2 regions of the Marinomonas rhizomae genome follow, and region 1 is predicted to be linked to the other one. Evidence: predicted binding sites of a transcription regulator. Region 1 holds the regulator's gene; the other holds the start of a gene.
What was found. The regulator sigma-54, encoded in region 1, starts transcription at its own class of promoters, with help from an activator protein. The targets are predictions, from matches to a motif close to TGGCACNNNNNTTGCTNT.
Positions count from the first base shown of each region.

Region 2: a site for sigma-54 is predicted at 1,673-1,690, ahead of hmpA (NO-inducible flavohemoprotein). Genes of this name have one in related genera too.

Region 1 covers NZ_CP073343.1:1,955,304-1,959,814, forward strand. The annotation lists gene mgtE (magnesium transporter) at 1-831, opposite strand, end outside; gene KDW99_RS09205 (HPr family phosphocarrier protein) at 839-1,108, opposite strand; gene ptsN (PTS IIA-like nitrogen regulatory protein PtsN) at 1,118-1,567, opposite strand; gene KDW99_RS09215 (RNA polymerase factor sigma-54) at 1,585-3,054, opposite strand; gene lptB (LPS export ABC transporter ATP-binding protein) at 3,133-3,858, opposite strand; gene lptA (lipopolysaccharide transport periplasmic protein LptA) at 3,859-4,386, opposite strand; gene lptC (LPS export ABC transporter periplasmic protein LptC) at 4,370-4,511, opposite strand, start outside.
Region 2 covers NZ_CP073343.1:70,158-74,668, reverse strand. The annotation lists gene norR (nitric oxide reductase transcriptional regulator NorR) at 1-1,530, opposite strand, end outside; gene hmpA (NO-inducible flavohemoprotein) at 1,737-2,927, shown strand; gene KDW99_RS00305 (glutathione S-transferase family protein) at 2,970-3,629, opposite strand; gene KDW99_RS00300 (helix-turn-helix transcriptional regulator) at 3,808-4,511, shown strand, end outside.

The sequences.
Region 1 (4,511 bases):
GGCGAAGGTATCTTCGTCATCATCAAGACCCGCCATGCTTAACATGGAGTGTTCGGCTTCATCACGGATAACGTCAACAACGTCATCGATGGTAATACGACCAAGTAACTTTTTTGTTTTTCCATCAATGACGGGGGCAGAAACCAAGTCCATCTTTTCAAAAAGTTGTGCTACTTCACTGGCTTGGGTTTCTGCGTCAATGACGGTGAATTCTGTTTCCATGATATCGCGCACTGTGGCGTTGATGTCAGAGACTAATAGTGTGGTCAGGGGCAAGGTGCCTAGCAAGCGATCAGAGCGGCTGACAACAAGTAGACTGTCTGTCATGTCTGGTAGGGAGTTGTGTCTGCGTAAGTAGCGAAACACCAGGTCGACGGTGATATTCGGACGTATGGTGATGGTGTCCGTGTTCATCAAGCCGCCGGCAGAATCTTCCGAGTAGCTTAATAGTGCTTCAACTCTTGTTCTGTCTTGCGTCGTCATGGACGCAAGCACTTCTTTTACTATTTTTTCTGGTAAATGTTGTAGTAAATCGGCAAGGTCATCGCTTTCAAAATGTTCGGATACGGCGATTAATCGCTCTGTATCCATGTTTTTCATGAATTGTACGCCAATATCTTCGCTCAGATATTGCAGTACTTCGCCTTCATTTTTGGCTTCAATTAGCTCCCAAAGAAGCTTACGTTCTTTGGGAGGGGAGGACTCTAATAGGCGAGCAACGTCCTGAGCTGGCAAAGCGCCGTTAAGTAAATAACGGATTTGCATGGTGGCACCAGATTCGAGCGATTCGGTGACCGTTTGCAGGTGGTTAAGCGTGTTTTGCTCTGACATTGATTCCTTACTCGTCTTCACCAAAACGATTGTTAATTAATTCTATCACCGCTTTAATTGCGTCGTTTTCATCTTCACCGTTGGTTTTGACACGAATTTCAGTGCCTTTGCCAGCGGCCAGCATCATCATGGCCATAATGCTTTTTCCATCAACATTGCGGCCTTCTTTTTCTATGGTGATGTCGCAAGAGAAACGAGAGGTTGTTTCAACCAGCTTGCCCGCTGCGCGAGCATGCAAGCCCAGTTTGTTTATGATTGTGACGGACTCTTCCTGCATGCTTATTTCCTATATTAATGAGTCAAATATATTGAATAGTTCTTCGCTGCTTTGTGCCGCACGTAATTTATCCAGTGATTCTGGAGATTGTGCTAACTCAGCGATTTGAGCCAATGTAGAAAGGTGTTGATCGCATTCTTGAGGTGGCACAATCAGCGCAAATATTAGGTCGACCGCTCGTTTATCGATAGAGTCAAAATCAATTGGAGTTTGCAGTGACATGACAACGATAGCTGTGTGGTTTGCCGACTCTAGACGACAATGCGGAATAGCAATGCCATTACCAATGCCTGTACTGCCTAGTTTTTCTCGGCCAAGTAGTGCGTCATAGATTTCTTCGTTGTTGCAATGAAGGCGGTTGGAAGCGACTTCAGCAAGGCTCTCAAGGACGCGTTTCTTACTAACAATGTCTTGTTTTGCGAGAACAAGTTCTGCTTTTAATAATGATTTCAAGGACATGATAAAATGGTATCCGTTTAGATCAGTCGTTTTCGTTCATTGGAAGGAGGGATGTTCATCGCCTCTCGATATTTGGCTACAGTACGTCGCGCAACCTGTATGCCTTGGTCTGCTAAAATAGCCGCTAGCTTGTTATCACTTAATGGCTTTTTCGCTGGTTCATCTGACACAAGCTTCTTAATCATAGCTCGTATTGCGGTAGAAGAACATTCTCCTCCAGAGGCGGTATTCACGTGGCTGGAGAAAAAATATTTAAGCTCAAAAATACCTTTTGGTGTGTGCATGTATTTTTGCGTCGTCACCCGTGAAATGGTTGACTCATGCATACCCACTTCTTCTGCAACATCATGAAGCACCATGGGTTTCATGGCTTCTTCACCGAGTTCGAAGAAATCAATTTGTCGACTTACAATGCAGCTGGCCACTTTCAATAATGTTTCGTTGCGGCTCTGCAAGCTCTTCATGAACCATTTTGCTTCTTGAAGAGAGGTTTTGATGTAAGTGGCGTCTTCTGTAGTTGCCGCTGTGCTCGCCATCGCAGAATAGGTTTCATTGATTTTGATTGGCGGTAGGGCGTCGTTGTTTAGCTCAACTTGCCATACACCATGACGCTTTTTCACTGAAACATCAGGAATGACGTAATCTGTATCATCTGCGTCGATCACTGAACCTGGGCGCGGGTTAAGCTGTTGAATCAAGTTGACGACTTCTTTTAGCGCTTCGTCTTTTAGTTTCGTTTTGCGGCTCAGTTGTGCGAAATCTCGATTACCTAATAGTGGTAGGTAATGGTCAATAAGGTTGTATGTGCTTTTATAAAGCGGATGACTCTGGAAGGCTTCTAATTGTACTAGAAGGCAGTCGCGTAGGTCGATTGAGCATACGCCAACAGGGTCGAAGCGTTGCAGTCTATGTTGCACAGCAATGACTTCTTCTATTTCTAGGTCTTCTAATTCGATGCCAAGGGACTCACAAATGTCATCGGTAGAAATGCTTAAGTAGCCATCAGGTTGAACGCATTCAATAATGGCATAAGCAATTTCAATGTCACGGTCTGACATGTGAGTTAAGTTCAATTGCCAAATTAGATGGTCTTGGATACTTTCAGCTGGAGCGTTGCGACTTTCGAAGTCTCCGTCACCTTCATAACTATTGTGATCACTGACAGCGGCAGAACTTTGATAGGTGTCATCCCAGTTACTATCGATAGATAGTTCTTCGGGGATGCTTTCAGTCCACTCTGATTCAACGCGTGCTTCTTCGTTGTTATCGACGGTTGTCTCAGGGGCACTTTTGGATTCTATGCTGGCTGGTATTTCGTTATGCAGTTGTTCGTCGTCGTCTAGCTCAAGCAGCGGGTTAGATTCAAGGAATTCGTGTATTTCTTGTTTTAAATCCAACGTAGAAAGCTGCAGCAAGCGAATAGCCTGTTGCAGTTGAGGCGTCATTGTCAGCTGTTGGCCGAGCTTTAATTGTAAAGACTGCTTCATAGAGCAACTCTTTCTTCTAATTGAATGAATTGGAATGAGTTGTGCATACTACTCCCTTTCTACAGCAATGATAAGGGGTTACAGACGGAAGTCGTCACCTAAATAGACCTTTTTGACTTGTTCATTGTTAATGACGGTATTGGCGTCACCGGATGCAATAATGTAACCATTGCCAACAATGTAAGCTTTGTCACAGATGTCTAGAGTCTCTCTGACATTATGGTCGGTAATTAGAACGCCGATTCCACTCTCTTGGAGGTGTTTAATAATGTGCTTTATATCTCCGACCGAAATCGGGTCTACGCCAGCAAAGGGTTCATCAAGTAAGATGAATTTTGGGTTCATCGCAACGGCTCTGGCTATTTCTACTCTGCGTCTTTCTCCGCCTGATAATGCCATGCCTAGGTTGGTGCGAATATGAGTAATGTGAAACTCTTCAAGAAGTTCTTCCAGTCGCTCATTTTGTTGTGTTTTTGTTAGTTCTTTGCGTGTTTCTAAGATGGCTAGAATGTTGTCTTCAACGGTCATCTTACGAAAAATTGATGCTTCTTGTGGAAGGTAGCCGATGCCTTTTTGCGCACGTGTATGCATAGCATCGCCAGTCACATCGACACCGTCAATAAAAACGCCACCCGCATCATTTGTCACCATGCCTACGATCATATAAAAACATGTTGTTTTGCCTGCGCCATTTGGGCCTAGTAACCCAACAGCTTCGCCAGATTCAACCGAGATAGATACATCCTTTACGACTTGGCGTTTTTTGTAGCTTTTTGCAAGGTGTTTTGCTTCTAATAGTGCCATCTATTTTTTCGTCTCAGGTGCTGGTTCGTTTTGTGGCGCTTGTGGTTGTAGTGTCATTGATACGCGCCCTGAATCTTTTTTCTCGGCACTGAAGGTGCCATCTTGGATCATATAGAGTATGTAGTCTGCCGTGATGGAGTTTTGCATTCGACTTAGGTAGCCATTCCCCATGATTTCTAGCTTTGATTCGCTGGTTAAATAACGAATTTCATTGCCTTTACTGATGACAATGTTCCCGCTCCAATCTACTTGCTGACTGAATTTTGCTGGACTGCCACTCGCTTCTAGGCTGTTGAATTTTCGTGTTTGAGGGTCTGTCGATACTTTAAGGTATTGTGCTTGTATCTCAATAGAGCCTTGTTTGACGAAAACGTTGCCTTTGTAAATTGCTTCACCCGAATTTTGATCGAATGACGCTTCGTTGGCTTGTATTTCTAATGGCTTATTAAGGTCATCAGGTAGGGCATATGCGTATTGGCCAATAAGGGCTGAAGTGAGCAACGCACCGATGTTAATGAATTGTTTCATATTTTCCTCGTACAGACCCTGTCATCACGACTTCTTCTGAATTTATATAGGTTGTGATTTCGCCAGCAGAGGTCTCTCCTTGTGTGGAGATGAGTGTCGCATTTCCATAGCTGGTTAATGATTTG
Region 2 (4,511 bases), 1.9 Mb from region 1:
GTCCATAGATAGCTGCTGACCGGCTTTGGTCCAATTTCCTTGATTTTCTTCTAGCGCTTTACGGATTAGATTTCGTTGATAAGTTTCTGTTTCTAAACGCAAATCGATTGGTTTGTGTTTTTCTAAGCGCGGCGGTTCCAGTTCATTTTTCTGTATCTTTTCTTTAGCACTATTATCAATTTGTAACCCTGTTAAATGAGCCGAAGTGATAACGGTAATACCCGTTGGATTATCGGCTTTTGCGCTTTCTGACTTTGAGCTCTCTGCTTTAGAAAATAGCGCAGCACGAGAAATAACATGTTCCAGTTCGCGCACATTTCCGGGCCAGTGATAAGCGTCTAATAAATCGATTGCCGACGCAGACAAGGTGAGTTGTTGCAGACCCAATTTACGGCGGAATCGCTCTGCAAAGAAGCCGGCCAATAAAGCAATGTCGCCTTGTCTATCACGCAGCGCAGGAACTTGAATAGGAAACACACTAAGACGATGAAACAAATCAGCACGAAAACGATGCTCTGCCACTTCAGTCTCTAAATGTCGGTTGGTTGCAGCAATGATACGTACGTTTACTTTGCGGATTTGATCTTTGCCAACCGCTTGGATTTCTTGGTTTTGGATAACACGAAGCAAAGTACCCTGTACTTCTAGCGGCAGTTCACCAATTTCATCGAGCAACAAGGTTCCACCATCGGCCAATAAAAACTTACCGTCGCGATCTCGATCCGCGCCAGTAAAGGCGCCTTTCACATGCCCAAACAACTCACTTTCAATAAGATGGTGCGGTATCGCAGCGCAATTTACATACACCATGGGCGCGTCGGAACGGGAAGAATGCTCATGCAGGGCTCGTGCGACAAGCTCTTTGCCAACGCCCGTTTCGCCTTCGATCAAGATGGAAAAGTCCGATGCTGCGACCAAGTTAATAGACTGTTTGAGGTCTTGCATGGCCTTACTTTGTCCAATCATTTCATGGCTTTGTTCACCCATTACTTTTAATACGTTCTGAGCATGTTGCGACTGGTTTTCTAATTGTTCCATCAAGATGGCGGTATTTAACGTCATCGCCGCCATGGTGCCGATGATTTCTAACGCACGTGCGTCAATATCATCAAAAACGCCCGGCTGGATACTGTCTAAGGTGACAACGCCGATTAACTTCCCTTCCAAATACAGCGGAACGCCCATGCAAGAGTGCACAGGTAAATTCTCATCATGACCTAACACCATGCCATCGTAAGGATCGGGGAGAGGCGAGTCAGCAGGAAAACGTACCGGATAATGGTCGCTACTAATGGCTTTTAAACGAGGATGTTCATCAATAATAAATCGGCGTCCCATCATGTCATCCGACAACCCTCGCTGGGCAAGCGGCGTCAACACACCATGGCTATGAGACAACAAAACAACAGCATCGCAGTTAATCGTAGCCCGCACCGCGTAAACCAATTGTTCAAAACGATTGGGCTGTGTCACCGCACTAGCAAGATCAAGGGCAAAACTCAGTAAGGCGTTATTTGAAACCTGATTCATGGTGGTCGACTCATAAGGTGAATTACGGTTCGTGTCAATTTGACTCAAACATATCATATGGACTTTTTAATTTGCGAGTCTTATTGACTCTTATATTAATGTTAAAAATCTAAACAACTGATTTAAATAACTATTTTTTAGTTGGCACGGGCTTCGCTATAGAAAAGATAACAAGACTTTAATCATCCACTTAAAAGGATACAAAAATGTTATCTCAACAACACATAGACACAGTAAAAGCCACTATCCCGCTTCTTGCTTCTGCAGGCACAGCGATTACAGAGCATTTTTATCAACGCATGTTTTCTCATAACCCAGAACTAAAAGATGTGTTCAACATGACGCATCAAAGAACCGGTGGCCAACCGGCGGCTTTGTTCAATGCCATCGCGGCGTACGCTACACACATCGATAATCTAGAAGTGCTAACCAGCGCCGTGATGCGTATCGCTCATAAGCACACCAGTTTTAACATCCAACCAAATCAATACGACATCGTTGGTCATCACCTGATTGAAACCTTGCGTGAACTGGCACCAGAAGCGTTCACCAAAGACGTAGAAGAAGCTTGGGCAGCAGCTTACACACAACTAGCGGGTATTTTTATCAAGGTAGAAGGCGACCTTTATGCTGAACGCGCGGCGCAACAAGGCGGCTGGAAAGACTTCCGTCGTTTCCGCGTGGCATCTAAAACACCAGAATCTGATTTAGTGACTAGTTTCGTGTTTGAGCCAGTCGATGGCGGGGCCGTAATCGATTATCAGCCCGGCCAATACTTGGGCGTTAAGTTACATCCAAAAGGCAATGAGTTCGATGAGATACGTCAATACTCTCTATCCACAACACCAAATGGCAAAAGCTATCGCATCAGCGTCAAACGCGAAGGAAACGGTGACATAGCTGGCGTGATGTCGAGCTATCTACACGATCACTTAAACGTAGGCGACGAAATTGAAGCTATGCCACCCGCTGGAGACTTCGTTTTCCAAGACAAGCAAACACCAGTGGTATTGATTTCTGGTGGTGTCGGCTTAACACCAATGCAAGCCATGCTAAACACGCTCGCAAAGCAGCAATACAGCCACCCAGTAAGCTATTTACACGCTTGTGTTCACCAAGGCCAACACTCCTTCAAAGAGCACGTAGACAGCCTTAAAGAGCAACTAAACTTGTCTGTTCACACTTGGTACGAGCAAACCGACAGCGAAGAGGTAGGCGTGATAAACGGCATGATGCAACTCGATGTCATCAAAGACAGCTTACCGCTGACAAATGGCGAGTTTTACTTATGCGGGCCAGTAGGCTTTATGATGTTTGTTAAACAGCAATTGTTGACCCTTGGGGTAGAAGCAGACCGCATTCATTACGAATTGTTCGGCCCGCATCAAGAGGTGTGATCTTTAACTCCTCTCCCTGCTAAGGGGGAGGTTGGGAGGGGGTTACTCACTTTCCTGGGCAAGCAGCAGTGCTTGGTCTTGTTGTTCAGCTTTAATAAACGCTGGACGTGAGATGACGCGTTCAATATAAGCATCCACCACAGGGTTGGTGGTGATTAGTCCAAACATACGACACCATTTCAAACTGATACCCCACAGAATATCTACCGCATAAAGTTGTTCTCCTAATAAATAAGGACCTTTGGCTATTTGGTCGAACAGTGTTTTCAGCATTTTATCAAAACTACCATAAGCTAATTGAGACGCTTCAACAGGAGATCGATTAAAGGCTTTGTCGATCAAAGCGGGTTCAAAGCTGCTGCCTTGGTAGGCCATCCAGCGCAAATAAGCACCACGTTTTGGGTCATTTAAAGCAGGTGCCAAACCTTTTTCAGGGAAAAGATCAGCCAAATATAGATAACAAGCGACTTGTTCGGTGACTACAGTGCCATTGTGAACAAGGGTTGGGAATTTACCCAAAGGATTAATAGCCAAAAATTCCGGCTGCTGGTTTTCTCCTGCTTTAAAATTCAGCACTTTCATCTCATAGGGCACACCTAATTCTTCTAGCAAAACCAAAACGCCAGTGCCTCTGGTTTGTGGAGCATGATACAAGGTGATGGTGCCATTGTTTCGAGCTGTGTTGTCGTGGATATTACTCATGTCAGTTGCCTCAAAAATGTGTTGGGGAAATAATGCTTACTACATGGGCAATATTAGCGATTAAACCTGCCATCTGATGTCAGGTATTTCTTTTATACTGGCAAAATAAAACTCGCGTGGTGTTATCACTTAGCAAAATGCATAGCTCGACTACTTAGTACAACCAAAGGAGAACCCCATGCGGGCCAGTCGAATACTGAAACTTCTGATGATGTTACAGACCCATGAAAGGGTGACTGCTCGTACATTGGCTGACGCCTGTGAAACGTCGATCCGCACGGTTTATCGGGATATCGAAGCACTTAGCGCCATTGGCGTCCCCGTCTACAGCGAACAAGGAGTGCAAGGCGGCTACCGGCTGTTACATGGTTATCGGACCCGACTGAATGGACTTTCCGCGAAGGAAGCCGAAACACTGTTTCTGACGGGGTTGTCCGGTCCAGCTCAAAAAATGGGGCTGCAAGCAACTCTTGCTGACGCGCAATTGAAATTAAAAGCCGCCCTGCCGGAAAACATGCGCTACGAATCTGACCGCTTACAGAGCCGATTTTTGCTGGATGCGCCAAATTGGTTTTCTGACGATGAACAAGTCACCTACTTGCCAACATTGATGACTGCCGTATTGGAGCAACAGCTTATTACCATGCGCTATCAGAGTTGGAAAGGCGAAATACAACGTCAGACCCAACCTCTAGGCATCGTTTTAAAAGGTGGACAGTGGTATTTGATGGCGAAGGTCGATACAGACGTTCGAACGTATCGCGTATCTCGTATTGAATCACTGACCTTACTGGATGAGACATTCGAGCGGCCTAAAGACTTCAATTTAGCCGCGTTTTGGCAGGATAGTTTACGCCGTATGGAAGCGCTTCAATTTCCAAT